Regions from separate parts of the Pseudokineococcus basanitobsidens genome, predicted to be linked through region 1. Evidence: predicted binding sites of a transcription regulator. Region 1 holds the regulator's gene; each other region holds the start of a gene.
What was found. Region 1 encodes LexA, which represses DNA repair genes until DNA is damaged. Its sites were predicted from a motif close to TCGAACANNTGTTCGA; they were not measured.

Region 1 (6,775 bases):
TGTGGACGAACCACAGCCGTGCAACTACCAGATGTTGGGGTGAACGGTAGGCCGCACGTCGGTCTTCCGCAAGGACCCGGCGGGTCCCCGGACGTGGTGACGCCCCGTCCGCCCCGGGCTGCGCCGGCGTTCGTGAGGACCACGCCGCCCAGGGTGGGGCCGACCACCGACAACGGCCGGCGGCCTCCGCCGAGGCTCCCGTGGGACGGCGTGCGCGGGTCAGCGGGTGAGGAGGTCCTGCACGGGACCGATCGTGAAGTACAGGACGAACGTCGCCGCGACGACCCACAGCAGGGGGTGGACGGTCCTGGCGCGACCGCCGACGACGGCCAGGAGGACGTAGGTGATGAAGCCGGCCCCGATGCCGACGGTGATCGAGTAGCTGAACGGCATGAGGACGACGGTGAGGAAGGCCGGCAGGGCGATGCCCAGGTCGTCCCAGCGGATCTTCGTGATCTGGCTCATCATCAGGAAGCCGACGACCACGAGTGCCGGGCTCGCGGCCTCGTAGGGCACGAGCGCCACCAGCGGGGCGGCGAAGACCGCGACGAGGAACCCCAGCCCCGTGACCACGCTCGCGAGCCCGGTGCGCGCACCGTCCCCCACGCCCGCCGCGGACTCGACGAAGCTCGTGGCGCTGGAGGCGCTGGCCGCCCCGCCGGCCACCGTGGCGAGCGAGTCGACGAGCAGGATGCGCTGGCTGCCGAGCGGGTTGCCCTCCTCGTCGAGCAGGCCCCCCTCCGCACCGACCGCGACCATCGTCCCCATCGTGTCGAAGAAGTCGGCGACGACGAGCGTGAAGACGACCAGCGCGGCGGTGACGACGCCGAGGGCCGCCACGCCGCCGACCAGGCTGAAGGCCCCGAGCAGGGACAGGTCCGGCCAGGACAGCCAGTCCGCGGGCACCGAGGGCACCGACAGGCTGAAGCCGGTGGGGTTCGGCGTGTCCCCCCCGACCTGCGGCCCGATGTCGAAGGCGGCCTGCAGGGCCAGGGCGAGCGCGGTCGCGACGACGACGCCGATGAGCAGCGCCCCCCGCACGCGGCGCGCCACGAGGACCACCGTGAGCAGCAGCCCCACGACGAAGACGACGGTCGGCCAGCCGCGCAGGGACCCTCCGACGCCGAGCTCGAGGGGCGTCCCACCGCCCTCCGGCGGCCGGACGAAGCCGGCGTTCACGAGGCCGACGAGCGTGAGGAAGAGACCGATCCCCACGCTGATCGCGGTCTTCAGCTGACCCGGCACGGCCCGGAGGACCGCTCGGCGGAACCCCGTCAGGACGAGCACCAGGATCACCAGGCCCTCGACGACGACGAGCCCCATGGCCGCCGGCCACGTCATCCCCGGCAGGCTCGCCACCCCGTAGGCGACGAAGGCGTTGAGCCCCAGCCCCGCCGCGAGGCCGATCGGGAAGCGCCCCAGCAGACCCATGAGCACGGTCATGACCGCGGCGACCAGGGCCGTGACCGCGGCGACCGCCGGCAGGTCGGGGGCGTCGCCACCGCCCAGGTAGGTGCCCGTCGAGTCCGGGACCGTGCCGATGATCAGCGGGTTGAGGACGACGATGTACGCCATCGCCACGAAGGTCACGAGGCCCCCGCGCACCTCGCGACCGACCGTCGAGCCCCGCGCCGTGACACCGAAGTAGCGGTCGAGCCGCCCGGTCGTCGGCTGCTCGCCGGCCGTGGCGGCCGTCTCGGGTCCGGTCCTGCTCATGCGGTCCTCCACGGGGAGGCCGCGGGGCGCGACCGGGACCGCGCCCCACGGCGGTGCTGGCGCTGGGCGTCGGCACTCTGGCAGAGGAGCCCCCGCCCCGGGGCCCGGCCCCACGAGCCGGGCACCACCGGGCGGGGACCGCCGACCGCAGCCCTGCCGCCCCGGGGCGGGGAGCCGCGACCCGGGTCGCCGCCCTGCCCTCAGGAGGGCACGAGCAGCCGGTCCCCCACCGCCACGTCCGCCGACGTGAGGCCGTTGAGCTCCTCGATCTCCAGGACGACGTCGCGCACGTCCTCCCCGGGGGCCGCCACCTCGTCGGCGAGGGACCAGAGCGTGTCCCCGGGCAGCACGACGACCTCGGCCGTCGTCGCCACGACGCCGGGGTCCGGCACGGACGCGCGCGCCGCCGCCGCCGGCGACGGGACCGAGGCGGCGCCGACGGCCAGGAGGAGGACGCCTCCCGCGAGCAGGAGCGTGCTCACCGTCAGGGCGAGGCGACCCCGCCGCGTGACGTGCAGCCGCCCGCCCTCGCCGCCGGGGGCGTGCGCGGCGGCGGCGTCCTCCGCCGCCGGGAAGGGGACCGCGCGCACGCGGCGCGGCACCCCGTCCCCGACGAGCGCGAGGGGCGCCACCGCCGGTCCGCACTCCCCGTGCGGGGACGGTCCGGGACGCGACCGGCGGCCGGCCCCACCGGCGGGCACGAGCGCGAGGTGGCGGCGACGGGCCCCGCCCGCGAACGACGGCTGCAGGACGAGGACGCTCATGAGGACCTCCGGGTCGGTGGCCGCGGCCCGTGTCGAGCAGGGTCCGGGGCGGCGGCGTGCGGGTCGAGGGGCGGTGCGCCCGTCCGCGGCTGCGGCTCGAACGCGCTTTCGATCGAACGTCTGTGCGATGTCTACCAGCGTCGGCGCGACCCGTCCAGGGCCGCACCCTCCGCGACGGGCACGACTCCAGCACCGACCACCGACAACGCCCCCGCGGCGCCGGTCGGGGGCGGGGCCGGTCGGGGGCGTCGGTCGGGGGCGTCGGTCGGGGGCGCCGGTCGGGGGGCGCCGGTCGGGTGTGCGCGCAAGGAGCGCCGCCCGTCCCGGCACGACACGTCCGCGACACGCTCGAACAGGTGTTTGATCACGACCCCCGGCGTCCCTACGGTGGAGCGGCACGGCGGGCGCAGGAGGGCGCGGGTCGGGCACCGAGCTCAGGAGGCGACGTGGCGCGGCGCACGGACGAGGACCGGACAGGCACGTCGGAGGCAGGTACGTCGGGGACAGGCACGTCGGAGGCAGGTACGTCGGGGGCGGGCACGTCGGCGACGGGGGACGGCCCGGGCCGGCGGCAGGCCGAGGGGGGCGTCGCCGAGGGGGGCAGCGTGGTCGAGATGCCGGACGCCCCCGCGGCGCGCGACGGGCTCACCACCCGCCAGCGCAAGGTGCTGGAGTGCATCGGCGACGCCGTGAGCCGGCGTGGGTACCCGCCGAGCATGCGCGAGATCGGCGAGGCCGTCGGCCTGACGAGCCCCTCGAGCGTCTCGCACCAGCTGGCGGCCCTGCAGCGCAAGGGCTACCTGCGCCGGGACCCGCGGCGACCCCGGGCGATCGAGGTCGTGCAGCCCGGCGCGCTCCCGGCGGAGGCCGGCGGCGACGGTCCGGCCCCGGTCCTGCGCGCCGTGGACGTCGACGAGACGGGCTCGGGCGACGAGCGCCCGGCGGCCACCTACGTCCCCGTGGTCGGCCGGATCGCGGCCGGCGGCCCCATCCTCGCGGAGCAGGCGGTCGAGGACGTCTTCCCGCTCCCCCGCCAGCTCGTCGGGGACGGACAGCTCTTCCTGCTGCGGGTCGCCGGCGACTCGATGGTCGACGCCGCCATCTGCGACGGCGACTGGGTCGTCGTCCGTCAGCAGCCGGTCGCGGAGAACGGCGAGGTCGTGGCCGCCATGATCGACGGCGAGGCCACCGTCAAGGTCTTCCAGCGCCGCGACGGCCACGTGCGCCTGCTCCCGCGCAACGAGGCGTACGCCCCGATCCCGGGCGACGAGGCGACCGTGCTGGGCCGCGTGGTCGCCGTCCTGCGCAGCGTCTGACGTCGCGCCCCCCGACCGGCGCCCCCGTCCGGCGCCCCCGGCCGGCGCCCCCGTCGGGCGCCGGCCGGGCCCGTCGCCGGGCCCTGGGGTCAGGCGCCGCCCAGCGCCGCCACGGCGACGCGCAGGTCCGCGACGAGCCCGTCGCGGGCCTGCGCCCGCTGGTCGTCCGGCGTCCTCAGCACCGCGGACGGGTGGATGGTCGCGACGAAACGCTTCGGGCCCCGGGAGGTCTCGCGCTCCAGCACGACGCCGCGCTCCTTCGTGACGCGGAACGAGGGCCCCAGCAGGGCGCGCCCCGCCGTGGCCCCGAGCACGACGACGACCTCGGGGTCCACGGCCGCCAGCTCGGCGGTGAGCCAGGGAAGGCAGGCCGTGACGTGGCCGGCGTCCGGCGTCGCGTGGATCCGACGCTTCCCCGGCGCGCTCTGCGTGAAGCGGAAGTGCTTGACGGCGTTGGTGACGTAGACGTCCTCCCGGGCGAGGCCGGCCTCGGCGACGGCCTCCTGGAGCAGCCGCCCCGCCGGCCCGACGAAGGGGACGCCCCGCCGGTCCTCGGAGTCCCCCGGCTGCTCGCCGACGAGGGCCACGCGCCCGGAGGCCGCGCCGGCGGAGAACACGACCTGCGTCGCCGGCTCCCACAGCTCGCAGCCGCGGCAGGCGCGCGCCGCCTCGCGCAGGTGCTCGACGTCGCGCCGCGCCGGGTCGTCGGGGACCCACCCGGCGGCACCGGGGCGGTCGGGACGGGAGGGGGCGGCCATGCGGGCACGGTAGGTCGGCCGCCGCGTCGTCGCCCGTCGCCGGACCCCTCACCCGTCGGCGACGCCGGCGTCGCACCGCGGCGCGGTGCGTCAGGCGGAGGCGGCCTCTGCCTCCCGCGCCGCGGCGTCGAGCCGTCGCAGCGCCCCGAGGACGACGTCGCGGTCGGAGGTCGCCCACAGGGGCGGCAGGCTCGCCCGCAGGAACCCGCCGTACCGCGCGGTCGCCAGCCGGGGGTCCAGCACCGCGACGACGCCGCGGTCGGCGCTCGAGCGGACGAGGCGGCCCGCCCCCTGCGCCAGGCGCAGCGCGGCGTGCTGCGCCGAGACGGCGAGGAACCCGTTGCCGCCGGCGCGCGCGACGGCCTCGGCCCGCGCCGACAGGAGCGGGTCGTCGGGCCGGGGGAACGGGATGCGGTCGATCGTCACGAGCTGGCAGGAGGGGCCGGGCACGTCGACGCCCTGCCACAGCGACAACGTGCCGACGAGGACGCTCGTCGGGTCGGCGGCGAACTCGCGGACGAGCGTCGGTGTGACGTCGTCGCCCTGGCAGAGCACCGGGACGTCGAGCCGCTCCCGCAGCACCTCCGCGGCGGCCTCGGCGGCACGCCGCGAGGAGAAGAGCCCGAGGGTGCGACCGCCCGCGGCGCGCACCAGCTCGGTGACCTCGTCGACGACCGGGGTCCCGGCCCCCTCCCGGCCCGGCGCGGGCAGGTGCCGGGCGAGGTAGAGGATGCCCTGCCGCGGGTAGTCGAAGGGGCTGCCGACGTCGAGGCCGTCCCAGGCGGGGCCCGGGCCCGCGTCCTCGTCCCCGGCGGGCGGGCGGGCGAGGCCGACCGCCTGGGCGGCGCCGGTGAAGGTGCCGCCCGTCGTCAGCGTCGCCGAGGTCATGACGACGGTGCGCTCGGCGAAGAGCGCCTCGCGCAGGAGGCCGGCGACCTGCAGCGGGGCGACGTGCAGCGACCGCCGTGCCGCCGACGGCGTCGAGGCGAGGTCGGAGACCGAGAGCCACAGGACGTCGTGCTCCGACCCGGCGGCCATCCGCTCGGCCACCTCGTGCACCTCGCCGACGGCTGCCTTGGCGACGGCGAGGGCACCGGCGAGGGCGTCCGTGGGGCGCTCGCCGGGCGGCGGCCGCAGGCGGCCGACGAGCTCGCGCGCCGCGTCCCGCACCGACGACACGGACAGGTGCACCAGCTCGGGCAGCCCGCGGACGAAGCGGCCCTCCTCGACCTCGGCCAGCGCGACGCCGAGGTCCTCGCCCGCCTGGTCGAGACGCTCCGTCTCGGTACCGCTCTGGCGGGCCCGCGTCGCGGCCGCCGCGACGGACGCCGCGGTCAGCTGCGCCGAGACGACGGAGGTCACGCGGTCGGCGAGCTCGTGCGCCTCGTCGACGACGAGCACCTCGTGCTCGGGCAGGATCGAGCGCCCCTCGAAGGCGTCGATCGCGAGCAGCGCGTGGTTGGTGACGACGACGTCGACCTCGCGGCTGCGCTCCCGCGCCCGCTCGCTGAAGCACTCGGCCGCCTGCGGGCAGCGGCTGGCACCGAGGCACTCCCGCGCGGTGACCGCGAGCTGGCGCCAGGCCGTGTCGCTGACGCCGGGCACGAGGTCGTCCCGGTCCCCCGTCTCCGTCTCGCCGGCCCACTCGCGCAGCCGCACCACCTCGCGGCCGAGCCGCGTCGACGGTCCGCCGGAGGTGACCGAGCGGCCCGGCATCGGCGTCGGCGCCTCGAAGAGCGCGTCGTCCTCGGGGAAGCCGCCGTCGAGCTTGTGGACGCAGAGGTGGTTGGCGCGCCCCTTGACGACCTGCCACGTGAGCCGGCGTCCGAGCAGGGGCTCGAGCGCGTCCGCCAGCCGCGGGAGGTCCCGGGCGGCCACCTGGTTCTGCAGCGCCAGCGTGGCGGTGGACACGACGACGGGTCGCCGGCTCTCGACGGCCCGGCGCGCCAGCGGCACGAGGTAGGCGAGCGACTTGCCCGTCCCCGTGCCCGCCTGGACGAGCAGGTGCTCCTTCGTCCGCAGCGCCGCGTCCACCGCCCGGGCCATGACGTGCTGGCCGTCGCGTCGGGTCCCGCCGAGGGCGGCGACGGCCGACGACAGCAGCGCGTCGACGTCCGGGGCGTCGCCGTGCGCGTCCCCGCGCCCCCGCTGCGGCGCCGCGGGCGGGGACGGTGCCGCTGCGCTGCTCACGGGGGCGAGGGTAGGCCGACCCGAGCGCGCC
Region 2 (6,775 bases), on a different contig from region 1:
GCCGTCGCGATCGCCGGCGACCTCGACTCCGAGATCGGGTGCCCCGGGGACTGGCAGCCGGACTGCGACGCCGCGCAGATGACCTACGACGAGGCCTCGGGCCGCTGGGTGCTCGCCGTCGACCTGCCCGCGGGCAGCTACGCCTACAAGGTCGCCGTCGACCGGTCGTGGGCGGAGAACTACGGCGCCGGTGGCGTGCCGGACGGCCCGAACATCACGCTCGACCACCCCGGCGGGCCCGTCACCTTCACCTACGACCACGCGACGCACCGGGTCGTCGTCGGCTGACGGCGACGGTGGGCACCCCGCTCCGGCGCTGACGCGCGGGTGCCCGGCGGCGTCCGCGACCTGTGTGCCGATCGTCCGGGCGTCGCAGACGTCGCGGGCGCCGAGCGCGACGCGCTCCGGGTCATACCCGTGTCGCGGTGCCTCCCACCGGTCACGGCGTGCGGTCGGGCTTCCGGGGCCGCGGTCGGCCGGTGACCTCCGCGAGGGCCGTGCACAGGACCGGGGGCCGTCTCAGAAGGGCGGTGGAGGGGCGTCGTCGCTCCAGGAGCTACGGGGGCGGGAGGGGTGCGCGGCCGGCCGCCGGTGCTCCTGCGCCGGTGCGGCGCGGCGGCGGGCGGGCTCGGTGGCGCCGCGTGTGCGGACGACGTCGTCGTCGGCGCCGTCGTCCGTGGGGTAGCTGACGGCGTCGTCGCCGGCCACCTCCGAGGTGGGCCGGGCCTCGTCGGGGCGCGGGACGTCGCCGGGACGCGTGGGCAGGAGGGGGTGGGGTCGCGTGGTGGTGCTCCGTCCGGTGGGGCTGGTCCACGTGAGGCTCGTGTCGGCGGGGTTGTCGGTCCGGTGCTCGACCCGCCAGCCGAACCGGTGCTTGGCGAGGTGGTGCCGCCGGCACAGGGGGTGCAGGTTGCAGGGGCAGGTGGGCCCGCCGCCGGCGTAGGACCGGAGGTGGTCGAGGTCGCAGCGGGTGGCGGGGACGCGGCAGCCCGGGAAGGCGCAGCGGGGCTCGCGGTCGCGGACATGGCGCGCGGTCGCGGTGGACGGGGTGTACGGGCCGCCGCCGGCGGCGGTGACGGGGCAGTCGTCGCGGCCGCCGGTAGGCCGGCGCGCCGCGGTGGCCCTCGGTGGGTCGGTCGGCGGGGGCGGTGCCGCTGGGGTGCCCGGCTGCGCCAGGGGGGTGCCCGGCGGAGCCACGGGGTTGCCCGGCGGAGCCACGGTGGTGCCCGGCGGTGCCCCTGGGCTGCCCGGCGGTGCGGCCGGCTGGTCCGGGGCTCCCGGCACCACCGGGGCGAGCGGTCGACGCCGCCCTCCGGACGCTGCTGCACGGGCACGGTCGGTGCCCGAGCGGGCGCTCCCGCTCGTGGTCCCGGTGCTCGTGGTCTCGGTGCTCGTGGTCCCGGTGCTCGTGGTCGGGGTGCTCGTGGCGTCGAGGAGCTCCGTGTGCGTCGGGAGGGTGCCCGGGCGGGTGCGGCCGGCCGCCGTCGTCGTGCCCGGTGCGTCGAGGTGGTCCAGGAGCGCCGGGAGGGCGACGGTCTCGACGGCTGTCGTCCCCGGGGTGCCGGTGGGCCGGGTGAGGTGCCCGTCGAGCGCGACCAGCTGGCCCGTGACCGGGTCGGTGAAGGCGCGCCGGTAGGGGTGGTGGCGGAGGCGGGCGGCGAGCTGGGTGGCGGGCACGGGGCCGACGCCGGCGAGGTGGGCGGGCTCGTGGTCGAGGCCGAGGAGGCTGGTCATCGCGACGACCACCTGGGGGCCGTGGCAGCGACCCGGGTGCGCCCCGTGGGCGGGCCGCGCGACGTCGCCGGTCCCCGTGCGGTCGACGGCGGCCCCGGCGGCTGGTGCCGCGAGGAGGTCGACGAGGGCGTCGAAACGACGGGCGTCCGCCCCGCGGCGGTCCGGCAGCGCCGCGTCGGGGGTGGCCGCGGCGGTCAGCACGTCGAGGCCGGCGGCGGCGGCCGCGTGGGGGTCGACGTGCCCGTGCGGTCCGCCGCGGTCCCGGGAGACGGCCGTGAGGACGTCGAAGCAGGCGGCGAGGTCCAGCGCGGGTCCGGTGGCGGTCAGCTGGGCCATGCCGTGCGGGAGCGGCGCCAGGTGGACGGCGCGGGCGCAGGTGTCGGCCCGCGTGCGCGTGCTCAGCTGGTGGGGGTCGGCCAGGGCGCTCAGGTGCGCGAGGCGGGCGCGTAGCTCGGCCGGGGTGGACCGGGTGAGGTCCTCGGCGGTGAGGTGGGCGTCGACCCAGCGGGCGGCGGGCGCGTCGAGGTCGCTCGTGCCGGCGGCGACGACCCGGGCGTGGGCCTCGGTGGTGATCCCCTGCTCGAGCGCGGCCAGGGTGGTCGGCAGGTCGGTGGTCAGGGCGAGGGCGTCGTCGACGAGGCGCGCGGCGGCGGAGGTCGCCATGCGCAGCGCGGTGGCGACCTCGGCGGTGGTGGCCTCGACGGGGTCGCCGGTGGCGTAGGCCCGGGCCAGACGGGCGCGGACCCGGCGGCGGCTCCGGGCTGCGTCGGTGGACGCCCGGCCCCGCCGGGCGGCGACCCCTCCGCCCGGGGCGCTCGGGTCGGTCACCGCACCGGGTCCAGGTCCCGTGGCGCTGCCGGCGAGCGGGGCGGTGGGCCCGCCGGGGGCGGACATCTGCTCGACGAGGTCGGCGACCGTCGTCAGGGTCGCGGCGTAGGAGCGGGCCCGCACGGCCTGCTGGTCCACCAGCGCCCCGACGAGGGCGGCCGCGCGTCGTCGCGCCACCGGCACGCCACCGGAGGCGTCGCCCGCCGCGTCGTCGTCCACCGGACACCCCCTCGTCGCAAATCGAACACCAGTTCGAACAGGGGCGACGCTACTCCCACCCACCGACAGCGACCTCCGTCGCCGTGCGCCCGGTGGACGGCGAGGCCGTCGGTGGTCGCGGTGGACGGCCGACCCGCCCGACGTTGGAGGCCGCGCGACGTCGACGCGGGAGCGGCTCGTCCTCGTCGCTTACATAAGCGAACGATGAAAGCCTTGACCGCGCCCCCGTCGGCGGGGAGGCTGGCGTCACCCACGAGCGAGGACAGGGGTGGTGACGATGCGACGGAGCATCGCGAGGAGGACTCGACGGCAGGGGCGCCAGGGCCTCGGACCCGCGGCCGTGGCCGGTCGCGGCGGCCGTGCCGGTCAGGCGGCGCTGGCCGGTCTGGTCCTGGCGGCCGCGTCCGTCGTCGCCCCGATGGGCGGCGCGCCCGCGGCGCAGGCCTTCGCGCCCGGGTCGCGGGGGGAGGTGCTGCAGTACCTGCGCTCCATCTCCGGCACGAGCATCGTGTCGGGCCAGCACAACAAGGAGCCCGCCAGCGACCCCGGCCGGTACACCGCCCAGGTGAAGGGCGTCACCGGTCAGTACCCGGGGTTGTGGGGCGGGGACCTCATGTTCACGGCCACGGACGCCGGGGACCGCCAGCGCGTGGTCGACCAGGCGAGGACGGAGTGGGCCAACGGGTCGCTGGTCACGCTGGCCTGGCACGCGTGCCCGCCCACGGGACCGAGCACCTGTGCCTTCGAGGGTGGCGTCAAGAGCCGGATCAGCGACGCCGACTACCTGCAGGTCGTCACGGGCGGCACCCGGCTCAACCAGGTCTGGCGTCAGCGGATGGCCGAGGTCGTGCCGTACCTGCAGCAGCTGCGGGACGCCGGCGTGCCCGTGCTCTTCCGGCCGTTCCACGAGATGAACGAGTCCTGGAACTGGTGGGGCGGCCGCCCCGGCGCCAACGGGAGCTCGAAGATCTACCAGCAGATGAAGGACTACTTCGACTCGCGCGGGCTGACCAACCTCATCTGGGTCTGGAACGTCCAGGACAACCCCGACGGCGACTGGGCCGCGTACTACCCCGGTGACTCCTACGTCGACGTCGCCTCGCTCGACGTCTGGTACAAGTCGCAGCCCAGCCCGGCCGACCAGAGCCGGATGCTGGCGATCGCCGGGGACAAGCCCGTCGCCGTCGCCGAGACGGGGAAGGTGCCGAGCCGGCAGGTGCTGGAGTCCCAGACCCGGTGGGCGTACTTCATGGTGTGGTCGGAGCAGCTGCGGGGCCAGAACACCGACGCGGAGATCCAGGCCGCCTACTTCCACCCGCGCGTCCTCAACCAGGGCGAGGTAGGGCTGCCCGACTGACCCGCCGTCCCGTCACGGGCCGGCGAGGTACCCGCTGGTGAAGGAGAGCGCCGGCCCGTGCCCGGGGGACAGGGCGCCCTGCAGCGTCAGCGCCGCCGCCCCGACGGCGGCGGCGTCCCGCGGGTGGGTGGACAGCGACACCGCCGTCTCGTGCGTGCGCCGCGCGAAGCCCCGCTGCTCGAGGGTTCCACGGACCTCTCGTGCGTAGATGGACCCGGCGGTGGCCAGGGCGGGCCCGGAGAGCACGACCTCGTCGAGGTCGAAGAGCGTGCAGAAGGTCAGGGTCGCGGACGCGACGAGGCGTGCCGCCCGGGTGATGACCTCCTCGGCCGGTCCGTGCCCCGCCACGGCGGCGCGGGAGAGCAGCTCGTAGACCTCCGGCGGGGTCCGACCGGGGTCCTCGAGACCGAGGCCGGCGAAGTCCTGCGGGGAGCGCCTCGCCTCCTCGACCACGGCTGCGGGGGAGGCCAGCCGCTCGAGGCACCCCGTGCCCCCGCAGAAGCACGGGGGGCCGTCGCGGTCGACGCTGATGTGCCCGAGCTCCGCGGCGTTCGAGCTCGCGCCGCGGTAGAGGGCGCCGTCGACGACGACGCCCGCCCCGATCCCCGCGCCGATGTACACGCAGCCGAAGGCGGTGTACCGGGAGACGCCGCGCCCCCAGAACTCCCCGAGGGCAGCGGCGTTCGCGTCGTTGTCCACGAGCACGGGCAGCTCGACCCGTCGCTCGAGCTCCTCGCGCAGGCCGAACCCGCTCCACCGCGTCAGGGTGGGCGCGCCGACGAGGCCGTCGGCGGCGATGGGCCCCGGCACCACGACGGCGACGCCGCCGATGCTGCGCCGCGGGATCTCGGCCGTGGCGACGAAACGGCGGAACACCTCCGCCATCCAGGCGACCACCGCGGCCGGCTCGTCGTCACCGGCCCCGCCGTGACGCTCGCGGGCGACGACCCCACCGCTCGTGTCGGTGGCCACGACCGTCATCGACTCCGCCCCCAGCTGGATGCCGAGGCCGTACCGGGCGCTGCGGTTCATGTCCAGCAGGCGGCGGGGCTTGCCGCCGCTCGACGGCGCGGAGCCGACCTCGACGACGACGTCGTCGTCGAGCAGCTTGCGCACGATCATGGAGACGGCGGCCTGCGTGAGGCCGGTCGCCTGCGTCAGCTCGACCCGGCTGATGGGACCTGCCGACCGCACGAGGTCGACGATGAGGGCCCGGCTCCCGGGGGTGTCGGGAGCGAGCGCGCGCCTGGCCACCTCGCCCCCTCGTCACCGTCCCTACGCTGCGGGGCGACCCTAGACCGCGTCGAAGGGGGCCTGCCGTGCCCGTGCCCGAGCTGCTCGCCCCGATCGGACTGGCGCTGGTCCGGGACGCGGAGATCATGGGCGCCGAGCCCTACTTCCACGAGCTCGTGACCGGTATCGAGCGCGTCACGCTGCCGCGCGGCCGCTCCCTGCTCCTGCGGGTGCTCCCCACGGTCGAGGCGGAGGTCGCCGCGTACCGGGGCTGGGCGCGGACGGGCCGCGTCGGCGCCGTGGTCGTCGTGGACGTGCGCGAGGGCGACAGCCGTCCCGCGCTCGTGCGGGAGCTCGGCCTGCCGGCCGTCGTCGTCGGGCCACCCGTCGGGGACGACGTCACCACGGTCTGGACCGACGACGACGAGGCCGTGCGCGCGGCCGTCGCGCACCTGCTCGACCGCGGGCACCGGCGCCTGCTGCACGTCGGCGGACCCGCCGACATGCTCCACTCGCGCGTGCGCCGCGAGGGCTTCGAGGGCGCCTGCCGTGACGCGGGGGCGGCCGGGGCCACCGCGGTCGGCGACTACTCGCGGGCGTCGGGCGCGGTCGCCGTGTCGGAGGCCCTCTCCCGGTCCGGGCGTCCGACGGCCGTCGTCGTGGACAGCGACCTCATGGCGCTGGGCGCGCTCGACGCGGCCGCCTCCGCAGGGCTCCGGGTCCCCGAGGAGCTCGCCGTCCTGGCCTGGGACGACTCGGCCCAGTGCCAGCTCTCGGTGCCGCCGCTGTCGGCGGTGTCGCGGGACGTCCAGGCCGTCGGCGAGCAGGTGGGGCGCGCGGTGCTCGACGTCCTCGCCGGGGCGCCGCCGCGGCAGCACCACGCCGCCCCCGCCGTCGTCGTCGCCCGGGAGAGCACGGCCGCCGACGTCACCGGGGTTGTGACTTAAGTAAGTGAACTAAGTTCTTGACAGGCGGGGAACCCCGCCCGAGACTCGTGCTGCGCGGCCGACGAGGGCCCTCGCCCCGCCCCTCGGGGCCGGCCGCGTGCGGACCACCCCGCGGGCGCCGGACGAGGACGACCGGTCCCCGACCCGCAGAGCAGCAGCACCGCGTCGACACGGCCGTCGGCGTCGTCTCCCAGGAGGACCCATGACACCGCACCACCTGCGCGGCGCCGCCGTGCTCGCCGTCGTCTCGTCGCTCGCGCTGTCCGGGTGCGGCGGGGACGACACCGCCAGCGGCACCGGCGGACCGTCCGGCGACATCACCGTCCTGACCAACCGCACCGACCTCGTCGACACCACGTTCCAGGACTACGTGGAGCGGTTCCAGGAGCAGTACCCCGACGTGGACGTCGAGTTCGAGGCCCTGACGGACTACGAGGGGGACACCCGCATCCGTCTC
Region 3 (6,775 bases), on a different contig from region 1:
CGCGACCCGGGCCGCGGCCACGGCCTCGCGGTGGAAGCGGGCCACGAACTCCGGGTCCTGCGCGAGGTGCGCGTGCATCACCTTGAGCGCGACGTCCCGGTCCAGGCGGGTGTCCGTGGCCAGGTACACCGTCGCCATCCCGCCCCGGGCGATGCGTCGGGAGACGCGGTAGCGGCCGTCGACGACCGCGCCCACGAGCGGGTCGCCGCCCGCGGTCGCCCCGGCTGCCATGGCGCGGAGTCTAGGGATCGGCGTCCCGCCGCCCGAGGCGCCGCGCGCGGGCCCCCCGGACGCGCGGGGCCGCCCGCTCAGCGGTACTGGCGCTGGAGCGTCTGCACGCTCGCGACGTAGCGGCGCGTGTCGGGGTACATGCCGCGGCTGCGGACCGAGCCGAGCCCCTGGTAGTAGCCAGCGATCGCCGTGGCCTGGTCCGGCGCGCTGCGCACGAGCGAGCGGAGGATCACGACGCCCGCCGTCACGTTGTCCTGGGGGTCGAGCAGGTCGATGTCCTCGCCGGCGAGGTCGGCGGCCCACCGCCCGGACGAGGGGATGACCTGCATGACGCCGACGGCGTTGGCGGGCGAGACGGCGCGCATGTTGAAGCCGGACTCCTGGAACGCCACGGCCTGGGCCAGCGACGGGTCCACGCCCCACCGCCGGGCGGTGGCCACGACGAGGGCGCGCATCTCCTCCCGGCTCGGGACCGGGCGTGCGCGCAGCGCGTCCCGGTTGGCGGTCGCCGAGCCCGTCGTCGACGGCGGGTAGGTGCGGCCGAGGAAGGTAGAGGGCACGGGCGCGCCCGCGGGCGCGGCCGACGTGGACCCACCGGGCACGGACAGCCGCTGCCCGACGCGGATCAGCCCGTCGGCGCCGACCCCGGGGTTGACCTGGCGCAGCGCGGCGACGGTCGTGCCCTGGCGGCGCGCGATGGTGCTGAGCGTGTCCCCGGGGCGCACGACGTAGCTGCCCGGCTGCGCCGGCGCAGCCGGCGTCGGGGCCGCGGCGGGGACCGGGCCGCCGGTCAGGCGCAGGACCTGTCCCTCGCGGATGCTGGCGCGGGCGTCGAGGCCGTTGGCCTCGACGATGGCGCGCTGGCTGGTGCCGGTGCGGGCGGCGATGCCGGAGACGGTGTCGCCGCGGCGGACGGTGTAGGTCGTGGTGGCGCGCGTCGGGGCGGGGGTGCTGCGGGTCGGGGCCGGCGCGCCGCCGGCGAGGCGCAGGACCTGTCCCTCGCGGATGCTGGCGCGGGCGTCGAGGCCGTTGGCCTCGACGATGGCGCGCTGGCTGGTGCCGGTGCGGGCGGCGATGCCGGAGACGGTGTCGCCGCGGCGGACGGTGTAGGTCGTGGTGGCGCGCGTCGGGGCGGGGGTGCTGCGGGTCGGTGCCGGCGCGCCGCCGGTCAGGCGCAGGACCTGTCCCTCGCGGATGCTGGCGCGGGCGTCGAGGCCGTTGGCCTCGACGATGGCGCGCTGGCTGGTGCCGGTGCGGGCGGCGATGCCGGAGACGGTGTCGCCGCGGCGGACGGTGTAGGTCGTGGTGGCGCGCGTCGGGGCGGGGGTGCTGCGGGTCGGGGCCGGCGCGCCGCCGGCGAGGCGCAGGACCTGTCCCTCGCGGATGCTGGCGCGGGCGTCGAGGCCGTTGGCCTCGACGACGGCGCGCTGGCTGGTGCCGGTGCGGGCCGCGATGCCGGACACGGTGTCCCCGGCCCGCACCACGTAGGTGCCGCCCGGCGTCGCCGCCGCCGCGGCCGCCCGGTCGAGCACGAGGACCTGCCCGGCGCGGATCGCGCCGCTCGCGTCCAGCCCGTTGGCGGCCACGACGTCGCGCTGCGAGAGGCCGCTGCGCGCGGCGATGCCGCTCACGGTGTCGCCCGGCTGCACGACGTAGCGGCGGGCGGCCGCGGCGGCGAGCGCCACGGGGGCGGCGAGCTGCACCGCGGGGCCGGGGGCCGTGCGCCGGGCCTGCCCCGCGCCCTCGCGGTGGTCCTGGGCCGGGCGCCGCTCGGGGGCGTCGTCCGCGCTCGCGGCCGTGGTGGCCGGGAGCAGGCCGCCCGCACCGAGCGCGGCGGCGAGCACCAGGGACAGCGGACGTCGACGGGTCGGCCCGACGGGGTGGGACGACGCCCGACCCCGGTCGTCGTCGCGTCGGGGGGCGGCCTCGGCCGGGATGGTCGCCGCAGCGGCGGGGGGCGTCGTCATGGCGTCCTCGTCGTGTCCTCCGGGCGCGCGGCCCGGTGCGGTCCCGCAGGCGGCCTCCCGTCCTGTCGGGGGGTGCGGCGCGGGTCCGGGGTCGGTGGTCGTGGTGTGACAGACGTGCTCGATGGGGCTCGTGATGCTGCTGTGACGGAACGTACCCCACACCTGCTGAGAGGCAGCGACTTACAGGCGTGCAACTCCATCTCCCGGGGGACCTCGGGGAGCCCGTCACGGCGGGGTCCGGCACGGCGCCACCGGCACGGCGCGGTTCGTCAGGACGGGTCGGCACGGGCCACGTCCGACTGCAGGCGTCGCCGCCGCCCGGGGCGTGGCACGCTCGGAGGGTGAGCACGCCCGACCAGGAGCCCCAGCAGGACAGCCGGCAGGGAGGGGACGGCACCCGCGGGGACGTGCCGCTCGCCGACCTCGAGCAGCTCGTCGACGGGTGGATGACCGTCCAGGAGGTCGCCGAGCACCTCGGGCTGGCCCTGTCCCAGGTGCGGCGGATGGTCTCCGACCGCGACCTCGTCGCCGTGCGACGAGGTCGCCCCCGGGCCGACTGCGTGCCCACGGCCCTCGTCGTCCCCGTGCCGCTGCCGCGGCTGCGCGGCACGGCCGTCGTCCTCGCCGACGCCGGCTACTCCGACGCGGAGACCCTCCGCTGGCTCTTCACCCCCGACCCCTCGCTGCCGGGCACGCCCGTCGAGGCGCTGCGGGCCGAGCACCGGACCACGGAGGTCCGGCGCCGCGCGCAGGCGCTGGCCTTCTGACCGACCGACCGACCGAGAGGTCCGACCGACCGACCGACCGAGAGGTCCGACCGACCGACCGACCGAGAGGTCCGACCGACCGACCGACCGAGAGGTCCGACCGACCGACCGACCGAGAGGTCCGACCGACCGACCGACCGAGAGGTCCGTCCGTCCGGCCGACCGGGCCGACCCGGCCGGCGCTCAGGCGCGGCGCCAGGCCCTCTCGTCGCGGCGGGCCCGCCGGGCCCGGGCCAGGGCGGGCAGCGCCACCCGCAGCCGTCGGGGCGTCGGCACGGAGACCCTCCGGTGCAGCACCCTGAGGTCGGCGTCCTCGACGGCGCGCAGGATGCCGCCGTACAGCTCGTCGGCGCAGGCGATGGCGTCCCGGCTGGTGGGCGCCAGCATCCCGACGCCGGGGCGCGCGCGGGCGTAGAGCTCGCGGGTGCGCGCCACCTCGAGCTCCAGCAGCGTGCGGACGCCCGGCGTCAGGGACGCCGACCGGCGGCAGTGCCACAGCTCGTCCCGGTCGACGCCGCAGGCGTCCAGGTCCTCCTGGGGCAGGTAGACGCGCCCGCGCTCCAGGTCCTCGCCGACGTCCCTGATGAAGTTCGACATCTGGAACGCCTCGCCGAGGGTCCGGGCGCAGCGCGCCGCCGGCTCCTCCAGGCCCTCGAGCGGCTCCAGGACGGGCAGCATCTGCAGGCCGATGACCGCGGCGGAGCCGTGCATGTAGTGGACGAGGTCGGCCCAGGTCGCGTAGCCCGTCTCGGTGATGTCCATCCGCATGGACGCCAGGAAGGCCCGGACGTGCTCGCGGGGGATGTCCCACCGCTGCGTGGTCAGGGCCATCGCCCGGCTCACGGCGTCCGGGGCGGTCCCGCCGGCGCGCGCCCCGTCGAGCCCGCGCCAGAACTCCTCCTCGAAGGTCACGAGCGCGTCGGGGTCGGGCGAGGTCAGGCTGTCGACGAACTCGTCGGCGTACCGGGCGAAGCCGTAGAGCGCCCAGACCCACGGCCGCTTCGCCGGCGGCAGCAGCGCCGTCGCGAGGTAGTAGGTGCGGCCGTGCTCGGCGTGCAGCCGTCGGCACTCCTGGAAGTCGGCCCGCAGCGCCGGGTCGGTGATGCCGGCGGCGTCGAGCGACCGCTCGCCGATCCGGTACCTCTGCGGCGCAGGCGTCCTCGCGGGCGGCGCCGGCGCCGGCGTCGGGGCCGGGGTCACCGGTAGGCCCTCGACCGGTAGCCCGGCACCCGGCCGGTGATCCGCTCGGCGGCCAGGCGGCCGGAGACCAGGACCATCGGGACCCCGACGCCGGGCTGGGTGCCCGAGCCGGTGAGGACGACGTTCTCGCCCCAGAGGTTGCCCGGGCGGAAGGGACCCGTCTGGCTGAAGGCGTGGGAGGCCGCGAAGGGCGCCCCCGCCTCCATCCCGCGCCGCTGCCAGTCCAGCGGCGTCGTCACGTCCTCGACCTCGATCCCGTCGGCGAAGCCGGGGAAGCCACGGGACTCCAGCGTCCGCAGCACGTGCTCGCGGTAGTGCGGGGCGACCCGCTCCCAGTCCAGGTCGGGCGCGCTCTGCAGGTTCGGCGTCGGGAAGAGGACGTAGTAGGTGTGCCGCCCCTCCGGCGCGGCGGTGGGGTCCGACAGCGACGGCGTCGAGACGAGCACGCTCGGGTCGCTCATGAGCCGTCCGCCGGTGAGCTCGGCGAAGACCTCCTCCCAGGCGTGGCCGAACGAGATCGTGTGGTGCGCCGAGCCGGGGTAGTGCGCGGTCGAGCCGGCGAGCATGAGGTAGCACGACGGCGAGTACGTGATGCGCCGGGTCGAGCGGTGCTCGACCCCGAGCAGCTCGCGGAACGCCACCGGCAGGTCCGGGTTGAGGACGACGGCGTCGCAGGCGATCCGCTCGCCGTCGGCCGTGACGACGGCGCTCGCCCGGCCGCCGGAGTGCTCGACCGAGGCGACCTCGGTCGAGCACCGCACGTCGACGCCGTGCGCCTCGAGCGCCGCGGCCATCGCCTCGGGGACGGCCGCGACGCCGCCGCGGGGGAAGAACACGCCGGCGACGGAGTCCATGTAGGCGATGACGGCGTAGAGCGCGAGGGCGTCGTAGGGGGACAGGCCCGCGTAGAGCGCCTGGAAGGAGAAGGCCCGCTGCGTCCGGGTGTCCTTGAGGTACCGCTCGACGCGGGGGGCCAGCCGGCCGAAGCCGCCCAGCGCGGCCAGCCGGGCGAGGTCCGGCGTCACCAGGTCCAGCGGCGTGTCGATGTTCGTGTCGATGAAGTCCCGCATCTCGGCGCGGTAGAGCCTCGAGACGTAGTCGACGTACCGCAGGTACCCCTGCGCCTCGTCCGGGCCGATGACGCGCTCGACCTCGGCGGCCATCGCCCCCGGGTCGGCGTGCACGTCCATCGACGAGCCGTCGGCGTACTGCGCGCGGTACAGCGGCGAGACCGGGTCGAGGGTCAGCCAGTCCGTCATCTCCTCGCCGAGGGCGTCGAAGCAGTCGGCGATGAGGTCGGGCATCGTCAGCACGGTGGGCCCCGGGTCGAACCGGTACGTCCCGGTGGGGCCCTGCAGCTCGAGCCGCGCGGCGCGGCCCCCGGGCGTGGCCCCGCGCTCGAGCAGGGTGACGCGGCGGCCGGCGCCCGCGAGGTGCATGGCGGCCGACAGGCCCGCCAGGCCGGCGCCGACCACGACGACGTGGTCGCTGGGCCCGGACGTCGTGCGCAGGCGCCCCGGCACGGCGGCCTGCGCGGCCCACCGGGCCCAGCGGCGCGCGGTGGCGGCGCCGGTCGGACGACCGCCGGTCGGGCTGCCGGGCATCCGGCCGCGGCCGGTGAGGAGCGGGCTCATGGGGTTCCCCGAACTGTCGCGTGTGGTCTGCGGCGTGGGTCGTCCGTCGCGTCGTGCTCTCGCGCCGGTCGGTGGTCGTACGTCGGGCGGGCGCGTCGGGGGCGGGGACGCGCGCGGGTGCTGCGGTCGTGGGCGCAGGCTCAGGCCGTGCGGGCGGTGGCGATGGACACGAGGTCGCCGAGCGCGGCGCGGGCCGCCTCCGTCACGGGGGCCTCCGCGAGCGCCGCCCGGGAGCGGGTGACGAGGTCGTCGATCAGCTGCTCGACGGCGGCGAGGGCGCCGGTGCGGCGGATGAGGTCCTGCAGGACGGCGACGCCGTCGTCGTCGAGGTCGGGAGAACCCAGGAGCGCCGACAGCTCTGAGGCGTCCTCGGCGCTGCCGCGCCGGGCGGCCAGGGCGACGAGCATCGTCCGCTTGCCCTCGCGCAGGTCGTCCCCGGTCGGCTTCCCGGTGACGACCGCGTCGCCGTAGACCCCGAGGACGTCGTCACGGAGCTGGAAGGCCTCGCCGAGGGGCAGCCCGTAGGCGGACAGGGCGGCCCGCTGCCCGGCGGACGCCCCCGCGAGCGCCGCACCGATGAGCAGCGGGTGCTCCACCGTGTACTTGGCGCTCTTCCAGCGCAGGACGCGCAGCGCCCGCTCGTCGGCGCCCTCGGGGGCCGACGCGCCGGAGGCCTGCTCGAGGACGTCGAGGTACTGGCCCGCCATCAGCTGGGTGCGCATCCGGTCGAAGACGAGGCTGGCGGCGGCCAGGCGCTCCGGGGCGGCGCCGCAGGCGGCGAGGACCTCGTCGCTCCACGAGAGGCAGAGGTCGCCGGCCAGGACGGCCGCGGCCTCGCCGAAGCGCTCGCACGAGCCGGTCCAGCCGCTGCGCGCGTGGAGGTCGGAGAACTGCTGGTGCACCGACGGCATGCCCCGACGGGTGTCGGAGCCGTCCATGACGTCGTCGTGGATGAGCGCGGCGGCCTGGAAGAGCT

Region 2: the regulator LexA is predicted to act here: its motif matches at 2,803-2,818, upstream of WDZ17_RS11920 (HNH endonuclease signature motif containing protein).
Region 3: the regulator LexA is predicted to act here: its motif matches at 2,305-2,320, upstream of WDZ17_RS11255 (LysM peptidoglycan-binding domain-containing protein).

What each region holds. Positions count from the first base shown of each region.
Region 1 covers NZ_JBBIAA010000005.1:133,438-140,212, forward strand. The annotation lists gene WDZ17_RS07255 (NCS2 family permease) at 220-1,716, opposite strand; gene WDZ17_RS07260 (LysM peptidoglycan-binding domain-containing protein) at 1,917-2,480, opposite strand; gene lexA (transcriptional repressor LexA) at 3,095-3,796, shown strand; gene WDZ17_RS07270 (UdgX family uracil-DNA binding protein) at 3,886-4,554, opposite strand; gene WDZ17_RS07275 (ATP-dependent DNA helicase) at 4,645-6,744, opposite strand.
Region 2 covers NZ_JBBIAA010000014.1:54,745-61,519, reverse strand. The annotation lists gene WDZ17_RS11925 (alpha-amylase family glycosyl hydrolase) at 1-288, shown strand, start outside; gene WDZ17_RS11920 (HNH endonuclease signature motif containing protein) at 520-2,781, opposite strand; gene WDZ17_RS11915 (glycoside hydrolase family 26 protein) at 3,059-4,138, shown strand; gene WDZ17_RS11910 (ROK family transcriptional regulator) at 4,151-5,392, opposite strand; gene WDZ17_RS11905 (LacI family DNA-binding transcriptional regulator) at 5,458-6,318, shown strand; gene WDZ17_RS11900 (ABC transporter substrate-binding protein) at 6,521-6,775, shown strand, end outside.
Region 3 covers NZ_JBBIAA010000012.1:56,647-63,421, reverse strand. The annotation lists gene pknB (Stk1 family PASTA domain-containing Ser/Thr kinase) at 1-231, opposite strand, end outside; gene WDZ17_RS11255 (LysM peptidoglycan-binding domain-containing protein) at 309-2,198, opposite strand; gene WDZ17_RS11250 (Rv2175c family DNA-binding protein) at 2,540-2,965, shown strand; gene WDZ17_RS11245 (phytoene/squalene synthase family protein) at 3,149-4,165, opposite strand; gene crtI (phytoene desaturase family protein) at 4,162-5,799, opposite strand; gene WDZ17_RS11235 (polyprenyl synthetase family protein) at 5,940-6,775, opposite strand, start outside.